2 linked regions of the Spirulina subsalsa PCC 9445 genome follow. The main gene of each other region encodes a partner of the protein of the gene in region 2 in a complex. Links are inferred from orthologs where the notes say so. Each region holds a gene or a part of one and is shown on either strand. Other genes may lie near its edges.

Region 1 (5,236 bases), 610 kb from region 2 along the record:
TTTGCAGGATTTGGAGGCATTACTAGATCAGAGGCAGATTGAACGGTGCTTGCTGTTGGGCTGGTCTTTGGGGGGAATTCTGGCGTTGGAGTTAATGTTGCGATCGCCTCAACGCTATTCTGGCTTAATTCTCATCGGCACCGCTGCCCGTCCCCGAGGCCGTCATCCCAAAACCACCCCCTTTGAATTATGCGCCACAGGCATCGCCGGATTCCTGAACAGTTGGCGACCGGGCTGGCATTGGAATATTGAACAATGGGGCAAACGCTCTCTTTTTCGGTATCTACTTCAACAACACACCGCCGAAGCTTACGGCTACCTAGCCCGTGAAGGAACCCCCGCCTATTACCAAACCTCTCCCTTGGCTCATCAAGCCCTGCGCCAAGCCCTCCGCTCTGGGTATAACCGACTGCCGGATCTCCAACAGATCACGGCCCCTTGTCTCATGCTCGCCGGGTCAGAGGATGTTCACATTACCCCCGAGTCGAGTCGAGAAACCGCTCTGGCTTTACCTAACTGTGAATGGCACTGTTATCACAACACAGCCCATTTATTCCCTTGGGAAGTTCCCAGCGCCCTACAAGCACGCCTTCAGGAGTGGCTCAAGGCTCATCCTGAAGTGACGCAGTAAGGAGATGAATGTCGGGCAAGCTAACACCCACTGACCAGACCCTAACAACAGGGTTTAGACTGCCCTTCATTTCTCCTCCCCTGCGCCCCTAGGATAACTGACCACTAAGAGTGGGGAATCTCTCATGGTCAGGAGTCTCCCCCAACTCATCAAAGACCGTTAATTCATCCGGTTTCATGCGTTGGATATAAACACTAATGCCTTGCGCTCCCTCGTCTTTGAGGTCGTCAACGTATCCACTACTCATTTCTTGGGCTTCTTGTTGATTGGCGAACGGGCCAAAGTAATAGGTGCAACGGGGGTTTTCGGTTTTCACTTCCACCCACCATGCCCAGCCAAAGAAGTTAAGAATCTGAACCACAGTATCTTTCATGTTCTTCCCCGATTTAGCAGGATTCAACCCGGCATTATAACGCCTTGCTCTTTACAATACTTAACGATGACGGATTTTTCACTCTCTTTATACTCTGGATGCTCATTTTTTTAAAGTCTATTCAGACACAGTTTCCAAATAAACCGCTTCGCTCCAGCGTTGGCGATAGACTTCATAGAGGGTCATGGCGGTGGCAACGGAAGCATTGAGACTGGGGGTTTTTCCCGTGGTGGGGATGGAAACCAGAACATCACAGTTGCGCTGGGTTAATAAATTCAGACCTTTGCCCTCGGAACCAATGACTAAGGCGATCGCACCCTCAAATTTCACCTTATGCAGGGGGGTTTCTGCCCCGGCCGTAGTGCCGTAAATCCAAAAACCCGCCGTCTTCAAGTCTTCTAAGGCTCGACTGAGGTTAACCACCCTCGCTACGGGGAAATTTTCTAATGCTCCCGTGGCGGCCTTCGTCACCCCAGACGTGATCCCCACAGCGCGCCGTTGGGGGATCACCAATCCTTGCGATCCCATCGCTTCGGCCGTGCGAATCATCGCCCCTAAGTTATGGGGATCCTCGATCCCGTCGGCGACTAAAATCACCGGATGCTCTGTTTTGCTTTTTGCTTGGGCGATTAAGTCGGCTAATTCCCAGTAGGTATAGGGGGCAACTTGGGCGGCCACGCCTTGATGGTTTGCGCCTTGGGTCATCTGTTCGAGACGACGGGGGGCGACTTCATCGACGACGGTTCCTTTGGTTTTAGCCTGTTCAATCAGGGAGTGGAAATGGGGATCATAGCGTAGACGGGGAATAATCCAGAGGCGATTGAGTTGGCGATCGCTTTCTAAGGCCGCTAACACCGCATGACGACCATAGATCAAGTCTGGATTTTCCGGTGTTTCTAGGTGATCTCCTGCTCCAGAATCCCGTTGATGGCTGGAGGTGACAATTTTCTTCCGACTGGCAAAATCCCGACTCTCGCCCTGTTCTGAGCGTTGTTCTGAACGTTTGGCGACTCGATGGGGGACAGGTTTGGCGTGAGAAAACCGCTCCTCTCCGCGCCGAGCGGGTTTCCCTTTCACCCGAGCACGAATCCGTTTCCCAACAGCCTTACCACCGCCCCGAGTGGGACGGGCAGGAGAAGATTTAGGGGAAGAACGAGGCATATCCATAATACAATAGTCCTAGTATAGAGTTGACAAAAAAACGGGTAGAAGTTAAAGGCAAAACTTAAAAACTCTAATCCAATGGCAACTGCACCAGCAAATCATGAAGGCGCTGGGGATTCGTTAAATACAAATAGCCAACCAAAGCTTCTAAACTGGTTGCCTGCTGGTAAATGGCCGGAGCTAAACGGGAAGGACGGCGATGGGTAGCATTACGTCCCCGTCTGACAATGGTTAACTCTTCCTGCGTTAATTGAGGCAATAGTAATTGTAACTGAGCGGCCTGGCGTTCTGCACGGACTTGAGACACTACAAGCTGGTGATACTGAGCAATCCGACGGGGGGGAAATAGATAATACTGACGAATATAAAGCTCATAGATGGCATCCCCGAGATAGGCCAAGGCGAGGGGAGAGAGACGTTCCACAGGTTGCCCTTTGAGGGAAGAGGTCAGCGCACCAACTCCCCCCCACGGTTCCGCTAACCAGGAACTGGGATCAGATTGGCTGGAGGGTGAGGGTTGAATCACAAAAACCGACCTTCCCGTAGAACCGGGATTTGAGCAGGGTAGGAGGGGATAAGACAACAAAACCCCGTCTCCCCTCCTGTTGGCGGACGCGATCGCAATGATTTAAGACTTCTAGACTCGGGGAAACACCTGCTAAAACGCCTTCCTAGCATATTACATCAGAAAGCGTTTAACAGAGCATGACTGTTGGGTCTTACCCCCTAGGAGGCACTTTGAATATTCTCTAGTGCCTCCTCAACCGAGGGTTGTAAAGACAGAAACTTCTCTAAGCGAACCAGTTTCACCGTTTGGGTTACACGGGCGTTCGTCACAATTTGAACCGTTCCATTCTGGTTTTGCGCCTGCTTGACTAACTGCACGAGCGCACCGAGTCCGGAACTATCCACAAAGTCAATTTGCGATAGCACCAGAATAATATGTTTGGGGCCGGTCTCAATACAGCCACTTAACACTTTCCGAAAAGTGGGTTCAGAAAAAGCGTCAAGCAACCCAGTTAGCCGAAATATTTGGCAATCTTCCCTAACTTCTCGCGTGCCCCTTAAGCTTACGGTTAGGTTAAGTGCTTCAGGAATAACTTCCTCCTCACTGTAGCCTTATAGAATCAATGCTCTAGTATATCGGTTATTCGGTCTTTTTGGGCAAAAGAAATCGAAAAATCGCGATCGCCCCCTTCCCCCGTCTAATTCTGGGCAGCCCGATTTTCCGCCATCAGACGGACGAACTTCTCAAACAAATAGTCCGCATCATGGGGGCCAGGACTGGCTTCCGGGTGGTACTGCACCGAGAAAAAGGGCAGATTCTTATGAGCCAAACCCGCCACCGTCTTGTCATTCAGGTTAAAATGGGTGATCTCAATCTCCTCCCCTAATGATTCCGCCGTCACCGCAAAACCATGATTTTGGCTGGTAATTTCCACCTTCTGACTCAAACCACAGGGTTGATTTAACCCCCGATGACCGAACTTCAACTTAAACGTTTCCGCCCCCAGTGCCAGCCCTAAAATCTGATGCCCCATACAGATGCCAAACATGGGTTTTTGACTTTCCAAGAGGCTTTTCACCGTAACAATGCCCTCCTGAACCGCCGAGGGGTCGCCAGGACCATTAGACAGAAAGATACCATCAGGGTTGTACTTGAGAATCTCGTCCGGGGGCGTATTCGCCGGAACCACCGTAATCTGGCAGCCATAGCTAGCCAAACGCTTGAGAATGTTCCGTTTTACCCCGAAATCTACCGCCACCACCTTTAACGGTTCATCAGTGATAGCTTCTCCTTCTTTGAATTCCCAGTTTCCCTCGGTCACATCAGACCATTCATAGGGTGTTTTGGTCGTCACTTCCTTGACTAAATTCTGTCCAGCCATGGAAGGAGCGCCTTGGACTTGACGGCACAACTCATCGGGATCCAGAATTTCCGTTGATATACCCCCATTCATTGCCCCCACTGTGCGAATTTTTCGGGTGAGAGAACGGGTATCAATGCCATAAATCCCCGGAATGCGATGTTGTTTGAGATAGTCCGGTAAGGATTGGGTGGAGCGCCAATTACTGGGACGATAGCAAATATTACGGGCAATCACGGCGCGGATTTGGGGATGGGCGGACTCTTCATCCTCGGCATTTACTCCCGTGTTCCCCAACTCCGGATAGGTAAAGGTGATAATTTGGCCGCAATAGCTAGGGTCAGTCAAAACCTCTTGGTATCCGGTCATTCCGGTGTTAAACACAACTTCACCAATCGCTGTGCCGGGCGCACCGAAGGAAAAGCCACGGTAGGAGGTACCATCAGCCAGCACCAGTAGAGCAGGTTGAGCGTGGGAAATGGGCATAGGTCTTTTCAGATGAATCGATTAAAGATGGCTAGTTTCAGCCATCCTCCACTTTACCAGTCCTTTTTTCCAGACCCACTGGAATTAAACAATTGATTCAGAGTTGAGGGGGCCCAATTTTCAACTCGCAGTGATACTAAAATAGTTATAATTTTAACCCTAGATAAAATTACTCACGTTTCAGGAATCTGGGGGACAAGTGATGTAGATTAACATATCCTTTGACGAAAGTCACTACTGAGAAGGTATTTTCTCTCTATACTGAAGGTCAAGGATGTTCTCATGTCCTCACTGTGTTCACACAATTCCCTTCTATCATTGATACGCGATTTGCTTAAACGCATTCTATCCAGGGGAGATGGATCACAGTTTGCATCACAACACCAAATCTTGACTAGGATTAACTTAAATCAGACCAATCGGATTAATGCTGTTGTTGCCCCCGCTTGTTATTGAGAAATTACCATGCCAACCCCTCCTTTCTCTATCAGCCCCCCGGAAGACAATTTAGAATTGTCTCAAACCCCTGATTTCCCCTTTGAGGAGTCTAACGACTCAGCCCAAGGGCTGTCGTCGGATTTCATGGAGGAGGATTGGGACGGCTCAGACTCCAACCTAGAGACTCCGAAAAGGTCGGGTCGCTACACGACTGACCTTGTGCGTTTGTATTTAACCGAAATTGGTCGCGTCCCCTTATTGAAACGCGATGAGGAA
Region 2 (8,704 bases):
AGGATGAGGGAGCATGAATTCTAAGGAATTGTCCAGTAAAACAGGAACAGATATCTGGCTAGCAGGCATCGTCACGGTGACACAGAGGGCAGGACGCAGAGGCAAATCCAACGCTTTCCACAATTCCACCCAGTCCGTCTCTAGATTGACCCTCAAGGGTAATGCCCGAAAACCGGGGATACTGGCATCTAGAAAGGGGTGGGGAATCTGAGCATAACGCAAAAATAAAGTTAAGCTTTCAGAAAGCAATTGTTGCGCGCCCAAGGCCGTATAGTCGTAGGTACTAACTAAAAACGAAACATCAAACCAGAGGACTCCCTCCTGCCCGACTGTTTGAGTCGTGGTCATCTGAGGCGAGTCTTTTTCTGTTAAAGGGGGCGGATTCTCTGCGTTGTCCCCAGCTTTCTCTGTGGCACGAAGATCATAGAAGTATACATTGACTCCTCGGGTCATGGTTTGGGGATTCTCCGGTCGGTGAAAACTGATTTGCTCCACACTGTCGAGAGAGGTTCCGGCGACCAAAAGATGGGCTAGGGCTTGGGCAACGACTGGAATCATGGTGCCAGATAGATTAAGGTTGCATACCCTTTACCTTAAGGGCAGGGGCAGAATCTGGTTATTAGACTTTGGTCGAAAGCTAATCTGGCCTCTTCTGCTCTCCGGTTGTGTCTTGGGGGGAGTCCCGTCAATTCCTCTCAATTGAACCTCTCCTAAAATCCCCTTTTCGGCACGGCAGCACAGGCGTTTCAGCCGAATTAGGGCAGATGTCTAATGGGTTGGAGAAGATGGGGAATTAAGAAGATTTATTAAGAAAAAACAACATCAAGCACCGGAACAGAAACAAAGTGAGCAAGCACCGAAAAATCAGGATATCTTTTAGGATATCTAGGGGGGTGCCATTGAATCTTGATCGCCTTTGGCTTGATAACCCCAGAAGCGACTAATGAGCTCAGCTTTAAATTATCCGTTTTATCGCCTTTCCCCGTCTGATGAGGTACAGATTTTTTAGATGATCTGTTCCGGGTTCTCTCAAACCCAGAACTAGGAATCTGCGCGGGAATTGCTATTTTTTTAGAACATGACATTAATTTAACTTTGAGGTCATGATTAAAATGCAAATCGAAGACAGAAACTATAAAGTTGCGGATTATCTTGCTCGTTCCCATGATTTTTACAGTTTAAATAAGTATAAACTTGTGATGCAATGGCTTCCGAAGCAAGAGAATTTAAAGGTGTTAAATGCTGGTTGTGGTTCGGGGGAAATGAATCTGCTCCTTGCTCAAAATCCTTCTTGGCAGGTGGAGGCTATAGATATTGATCCAGAGGCGATTTCTTTATCAAAACAGTTAAAAGAATACACCGGGTTACACAATCTTGAGGTTTTTCACTCTAGTATTGAAGATTTTCAGCCAACAGTTTGTTATGATATTATTGTGTCTAATGATGTTTTAGAACACATTGAAGATGATGTTAATGCTTTAAAAATATTGTCTTCTTGGTTGAAGCCGGGGGGCTATTTATGTATCTCTGTCCCGGCGTTTCAGTTCTTATTTGGGTATCATGATCGGATGTTGGGTCATTATCGGCGATATAGTCGCCAGTCATTGGTGAATCGTGTGGCTGAGTTTTTACAGGTGCGTCGAGTTCGCTATTTTGGCTGTGTTTTAATTCCGGTTGTGTTGTTCTATAGCACTTGGTTACAGAAACCCTATCCGGTGCAACAAGTGCAGAAGAAGTCTTTTTTGCTTGAGTGTTTACAAAAAATGCTGGCTTGGGAGGTGCGTTATGGGAGTCCTTGGGGGATTTCTTTGGTGCTTTTAGCCAGAAAGCCCGATTGAAAATTCCCCCTGTGAAGGGGGAATTAATCCTGTTGAGGAGGGTTATTTGCGGCCTAGTAGATATAATCCTGCAACGCTTTCACGCCTAATGGTTCAGTTTGCAGGATGCGAATCGCGGATACGGTGGCTTTGGCTCCGGCTAGGGTGGTAATTAGGGGGATTTTGTAGGCTAAACAAGTCCGACGGATTAAGATGCCGTCTTCTCGTGCTTCTTGACCGGAGGGGGTGTTGATAATCAGTTGGATTTGCTCGTTTTTGATGGCATCCAAGACGTGGGGACGACCTTCATGGAGTTTTAGCACTAATTCAGCTTGAACGCCCTGTTCTTTCAAGACTTGATAGGTTCCGGCTGTGGCAATGATCTTAAAGCCGAGTTCGATAAAGTCTTTGACGATGGGGACGACGAGGGGTTTATCTCGGTCGTTGGTGGAGACAAAGACGGTGCCGGAGAGGGGGAGTTTTTCCCCGGCGGCGATTTCGGCTTTGGCAAAGGCTTTACCAAAGGTTTGGTCAATGCCCATAACTTCCCCGGTGGAGCGCATTTCTGGCCCCAGTAAGGTGTCAGCGCCGGGGAATTTATTAAAGGGCAGGACGGCTTCTTTAACGGCTACGTGACGCAGTTGGGGTTCTTCGGTAAAGTTCAGTTCTGCCAAGCTTTGCCCGGACATGACGAGGGAGGCCATACGGGCTAAGGGAACTCCGGTGGCTTTGGAGACGTAGGGGACGGTGCGGGAGGCGCGGGGATTGGCTTCTAGGATGTAGACGGTATCCCCTTGTACGGCGTATTGAATGTTCATTAAGCCGACGACTTTGAGGGCTTGGGCAATGCGCACGGTCCAGCCGCGAATGGTGTCTAGGGCGGTTGGGGAGAGGGAGGTGTAGGGGAGGGAACAAGCGGAGTCGCCGGAGTGGATGCCTGCCTGTTCGATGTGTTCCATGATGCCGCCGATCACGACTTGTCCGGTGTGGTCGGTGATGGAGTCTACATCAACCTCTACGGCGTTTTCAAGGAATTTGTCAATTAGGATGGGGTGGTCGGGTTCGACTTGGACGGCAAAGGTCATGTACCGTTCTAGTTCTTCGTCGGAATAGACGATTTCCATGGCTCGACCGCCGAGAACGTAGGAGGGACGCACGACGACGGGGTAGGTGATGCGATTGGCGATCGCCAGTGCCTCTTCATAACTCCTAGCAATCCCATTGGGCGGTTGTTTGATCTCCAATTCATGGAGGATTTTCTCGAACCGTTCCCGATCTTCGGCGATGTCGATGGAGTCGGGGGTGGTTCCCCAGATTTGGGTGGAATGATAGGTTTCGAGGAATTTTTGCAGGGGAACGGCTAACTTGAGGGGGGTTTGACCGCCAAACTGCACAATGATCCCCTGGGGACTTTCGGCCTCAATGATGTTTAAGACATCTTCTTTGGTTAGGGGTTCAAAATACAGGCGATCGCTGGTGTCATAGTCGGTGGAGACGGTTTCGGGGTTGGAGTTGACCATAATTGTTTCAAAACCTGCGTCTCGTAAGGCATAGGAGGCATGACAACAACAATAGTCAAATTCAATCCCTTGGCCAATACGGTTGGGGCCACCGCCGAGAATCATCACTTTGGCGCGGTCAGAGGGGAGAACTTCGGACTCGGAACGCTCGTAGGTGGAGTAATAGTAGGGGGTGGTGGCGGCAAATTCTGCGGCGCAGGTGTCCACCATTTTATAGACCGGAATCACGCCTAGTCCTTTACGGTAGCGGCGGACTTCATCCTCATTAGTTTTGGTAGCAACGGCAATCTGGCGATCGCTAAATCCTTGCTGTTTGACCGCCCACATTTGATCGGCTGTGATTTCAGGCAGGGAGGTTTGTTTCAAAAACCGTTCAGTCACTAACAACTGAGACAATTTATCCAAAAACCAAGGGTCAATAGCCGTCAACTCAAAGATTTCTTCTACCGTCATCCCTAACTTCAGAGCATCGTAGATGCCGAAAACCCGCTCTGGGTTGGGAGTTCGTAGGGTGGCGCGCACTTGAGAGAGCGTGGGGAGGGTTTCAGTTCCGTAGGAATCGCAACCAAAGCCAAAACGCCCCGTTTCCAGCGACCGTAACGCCTTTTGGAACGACTCCTGAAACGTCCGTCCAATCGCCATCGCCTCGCCCACGGACTTCATCTGAGTGGTTAACACAGGTTTCGTGCCGGGGAACTTCTCAAAGGCAAAGCGGGGAATCTTCGTCACCACATAATCAATGGTCGGTTCAAAGGAGGCTGGCGTTTGTTTAGTAATATCGTTCTTAATCTCATCTAACGTATAACCCACCGCCAACTTGGCCGCAAACTTAGCAATGGGGAATCCCGTCGCCTTAGACGCTAAGGCCGAAGAGCGAGACACCCGGGGGTTCATCTCAATCACAATCACATCCCCATCCACCGGATTCACGGCAAACTGAATATTAGATCCCCCGGTTTCTACCCCAATTTCTCGAATAATCTTAATCGAAGCATCCCGCAGGCGTTGATACTCCTTATCGGTCAAGGTTTGCGCCGGAGCCACCGTAATGGAATCCCCCGTATGAACCCCCATCGGGTCGAAGTTCTCAATACTACAGATAATGACCACATTATCGGCTAAATCCCGCATCACTTCTAGCTCGTACTCCTTCCAACCCAACAAGGAGCGCTCGACCAGAATCTGACTCACCGGAGACGCATCAATCCCCACCTGAGCCATTTCCTCATACTCTTCTTGGTTGTAGGCAATACCGCCCCCTGTTCCCCCTAACGTAAAGGCTGGGCGAATAATTAAGGGATAAGAGCCGATTTCTTGGGCAATTTCCCGCGCTTCCGTTAAATTATGAGCAATCCCGGAAGGGCAAACTCCCACCCCAATTTTCTGCATCGCCTCTTTAAACAACAGACGATCTTCGGCCTTCTCAATCGCGTCCAACTTCGCGCCGATTAACTCCACCCCGTAGCGTTCCAAAACCCCCGTTTTCGCCAGAGTCACCGCCACGTTTAACGCCGTTTGCCCCCCCATTGTCGGCAATAAGGCATCCGGGCGTTCTTTCGCTAAAACCTGCTCCACAATATCGGGAGTCAACGGTTCAATATAAGTGCGGTCTGCCGTTTCCGGGTCCGTCATAATGGAAGCCGGGTTAGAATTTACCAGCACCACCTCGTATCCTTCCTGACGCAAGGCTTTACAAGCTTGGGTCCCTGAGTAGTCAAACTCACAAGCTTGGCCAATAACAATCGGTCCAGAACCGAGGATTAGGATCTTTTGTAGGTCTTCGCGACGAGGCATAGTGATTATCAAGCATAGGGTTTTTTGTCCAGATTATTGTATAGCAGGGATTTGGCTTACCCTCGGTTTGCTCCAAATCTTTTTAGCTTAGAGTCCATTAGGTTCAGATCAGGCTCTAGATTATGAGTTCTTTCCTTCCTCCTGCTTTTGCCGAGGACGAAACCAACGCTGAGGTTGCCAACTCTGGATGACCATATATGTCCCAGTACCAATCATGAATAACACGCCTAAACCATTGAGCAATACATAAATTGGCTCTAAAATCGGACCGAGATATTCTCCCTCATGAATCGTCATTAGCCAATGGACTTGATCCCGGGATAAACCCAACCAGCTTTTCCCTAGGCGGTAGCTGATCCCCGTTAGTGCGGTAATTAAAAAGGGCAAAATAATAATGGGCGCTAGGGTGCGGTGCAGTTGACGAAATAGACGTTTATTCATAAAAATCTCCGAGGAACTCCGTCGTCTTGTGGGTAGGGGTATTGATTTTTAATCCTAGATGGAGCTTGAATATGACATCAAGCCAAAAGCTGTTTTTAGCCAAAATTTGCGCTAGGATGCAGAAATTGACAACAAATCAAGGTTTACTCCTCAAAAAATCTTGGTCAGCAATACGCTGATTCCCTTGTTGCGCATCCATACCATATTTAATCTTTTTTGTCAACTTATTTCAAAAAAATTTTACATCTAAAACAACCAAGACTTTTTTCAATTTATTTTATCTTGTCGATAAACTTAGCCATAATTTTATAGAATAGAGGAGGGATCAGACCAAACACCATTATCACTATTTTTTAAAACCACTTTTTAAAAACAACCGATGGTGTTCCGAAAAGGGAAAATCTAAAATATAGCAATTTCCCTACTGGCGAGGTACAGAGTCTCTAGTTTGAGGGAACAGGGAATGGGGAACAGGGAACAGAGCGTCTAACAAAAGTCCACCTCATGAGTCACGAAAATGCTATAGACTAAACCTCGACTCAATAACACTGTCGAAGGGATAGAGTGTTCCTGATAAAAACAGCTTATCTGTTGCAGGAATTAATTTAAACGGTCTATGTTTTTAATGCCTGATGGGCGATGAAAAAACAATGAATAAAATTTAAAAGCAAAGCAATTTTCAGAATCTGCTAGAAACCCTTCTAATTAAATTCCTTGATACCTAAGTATTTATCCGTTACGAGGAGGGTATAAAAAATTTTTACTTTAACTGTTCAGTCCACTGAGAATTGCTGCATCTGACATAAACTAAAGAATTTGTAAACTTGGGGTCAGTCGGTACGTTATGGTTAATCAATTTCCCTGTGTTTATCCTTGGTTAGGGTTGATTATTTTGACTGTTTTAGGTTTGATAAGCTATGGCTTAAATCGGATTAAAAGCTGTAGGACATTAGAAGCTATTCATCAGTACTATAAGCATCAACTAACTGAATACAATGAGCATAAACAGACAATTGAAGAGCAATTAACGCAAAAAATTGAGCGATATCAAGCTCAAATTAAAATTTTACAAGAACAGAACGATTACTATCAATTACAATATCATCATCTTCCTCTGCCGACTTATACTTTCAGACGACAAAGCAAGGCATTTGTGTTAGTGGAATGGAACGAAGCGGCTAGTCATTTTCCTTATTTTTATCGGACTGAAGAGGTGGGTCTAGAAGCGCGAGAACTGTTTGCTGAAACGCCTGTAATCTATCAAACCTTACTCCATTGTGCGAATAATCATTTGCCCATTCAACGAGAAATTACCATCGGAGAATCCCAAGAAATTCGCCAACAGTTGCGCCTGTATTGGGTTTGGATGGATGGAGATTTTATCATGCTGCATATTGAGAATATCACTCAACAGAAACAAACAGAACAGGAGTTAAATATTCGCCTGCGTCAACAATCTGCCGTCACTCGTTTAGGTCAATTTGGATTAGCGACTTCTAACTTGTCCGCTTTGATGGATCAAGCGGTGCGTTTAGTGGCCTTAACCTTAGAGGTGAAATATTGCAAAATTTTAGAATTGTTACCGAATAATAATGCTTTATTATTACGGGCGGGAGTCGGTTGGAAAGAGGAGATGGTGGGGTATGCGACGGTGAGTGCTTCGCCCAATTCCGAAGCCGGTTATACTCTACTACAACATGAGCCTGTAGTGTTTCAAGATTTGGCTCTAGAAACTCGTTTTCGGGGGTCGCCTTTGCTCCATAATCATAAAATCGTCAGTGGGGTAAGTATCATTATTCCTAATCGGGAAAAAGCTTATGGCATTTTGGGCGCTTATAGTCATCAAGGGCGACAATTTACAGAGGATGATATCCGGTTTTTGCAACTGGTGAGCCATATTTTAGCCACAGCTATTGAACGCCATCAACAACAGGCTCAATTGGATTTGATGAAACGGGCAATTGATGCCAGTAGTAATGGGATCACCATTCGAGATGCGATCGCCTCCAACTGTCCTATTATCTACGTTAACCCCAGTTTTGAGACACTCACAGGCTATCGAGCAGAAGAAGTGATTGGTAATCCTGATTTTGTGCTAAATGGTACAGAAACCGATCCCGACGTACAACGGCAACTTGAAGAAGCGCGGGTCTATGGGGAAGAATATCACGCGGTTTTAGAACAATATCGTCAAGATGGGTCTTTATTCTGGAACGAACTCTATATTGCTCCAGTTCACGACTCCGAGGGAAATTTAACCCACTTTATCGAAGTCCAAACCGATATTACCGAACGGAAACAGTTTGAAGAACAACTACGCAATGAACGGGACTTACTCAACGGCATTATGCAGACTAGTGTAGCCGCTATTACCGTCGTAAATGCCCAAGGTCAGATCACCTTTGCCAATCAACAAGCCCAGGCGATTTTAGGCTTAACCTTCTCCGATGAGCAAACTTGGACTTATGATGACCAACGCTGGCACATTGTGGATTTTGAAGCGGAACCGTTCCCCTTAGAACAACTGCCTTTTAATCAGGTCATGAAGACTGGGAAACCTGTGTTTAATGTCCGTCATGCCATCCAATTTAGTGGGGGCCCCTTAAAATATCTCTCCATTAATGGTTCTCCCCTCAAAGATGAACAGGGTCAAATTTTGGCGATTGTATTCTCAGTTAATGATATTACCCAACAGTATCAAGCTGAACAGGAAGTCCGGGAGCGCGAGGAACAATTTCGTCTCACCTTTGAACTGGCCCCGATTGGAATGTTTATCTCGTCCTTAGATGGTCATTTATTAAAGGTGAATCATGCTCTGTGTGAGGTGTTGCAGTATAAACCCTCTCAATTATTGCTTAAAAACCTGATTGAATTGACCCACCCAGATGATCAAGCGGCCGATGCGGCCATTAATCAACGGTTATTACTCAATGAGGTCAATCATTACCAACTCGAAAAACGCTATATTGCCCAAGATGAAAGCATTGTTCATGCGTTGGTAAAAGTGGTGGTAGTCGGGGATGGTCAAGGGATTCCCCGCTATATGATTGGTCAGGTGGTGGATATTAGCGATCGCAATCGTGCCGAAGAAGCCCTCAAAGAAAGTGAACAGCGTCTAGAAGGCATCCTCAG

The links. The genes of interacting proteins can lie anywhere in the genome.
Region 1: the proteins of carB (region 2) and carA are in contact, whole or in part, in a solved structure (PDB 1KEE), measured with the Escherichia coli proteins. The link is inferred for Spirulina subsalsa PCC 9445 from one-to-one orthologs.

Annotation. Positions count from the first base shown.
Region 1 is NZ_JH980292.1:3,761,007-3,766,242, forward strand. What follows is about bases 2,449-5,236. They hold carA (glutamine-hydrolyzing carbamoyl-phosphate synthase small subunit), read right to left. Parts: upstream 4,523-5,236; coding sequence 3,374-4,522; downstream 2,449-3,373. Other genes in these bases: SPI9445_RS0117155 (Mini-ribonuclease 3), read right to left, coding at 2,449-2,694; SPI9445_RS0117160 (STAS domain-containing protein), read right to left, coding at 2,895-3,266; sigC (RNA polymerase sigma factor SigC), read left to right, coding at 4,988-5,236. In the rest of the region: SPI9445_RS0117140 (alpha/beta fold hydrolase), read left to right, coding at 1-631; SPI9445_RS0117145 (DUF1816 domain-containing protein), read right to left, coding at 720-1,004; 23S rRNA (guanosine(2251)-2'-O)-methyltransferase RlmB, read right to left, coding at 1,122-2,171; more of SPI9445_RS0117155, read right to left, coding at 2,239-2,448. UniProt on the Escherichia coli protein: Small subunit of the glutamine-dependent carbamoyl phosphate synthetase (CPSase).
Region 2 is NZ_JH980292.1:3,153,801-3,162,504, reverse strand. Bases 1,692-5,497 are described here. They hold carB (carbamoyl-phosphate synthase large subunit), read right to left. Parts: upstream 5,132-5,497; coding sequence 1,892-5,131; downstream 1,692-1,891. Other genes in these bases: SPI9445_RS0114290 (PepSY domain-containing protein), read right to left, coding at 5,252-5,497; SPI9445_RS25650 (methyltransferase domain-containing protein), read left to right, coding at 1,692-1,838. Also shown: SPI9445_RS27670 (Pvc16 family protein), read right to left, coding at 1-558; SPI9445_RS30615 (hypothetical protein), read right to left, coding at 807-1,166; more of SPI9445_RS25650, read left to right, coding at 1,104-1,691; more of SPI9445_RS0114290, read right to left, coding at 5,498-5,572; SPI9445_RS27665 (EAL domain-containing protein), read left to right, coding at 6,417-8,704. UniProt on the Escherichia coli protein: Large subunit of the glutamine-dependent carbamoyl phosphate synthetase (CPSase).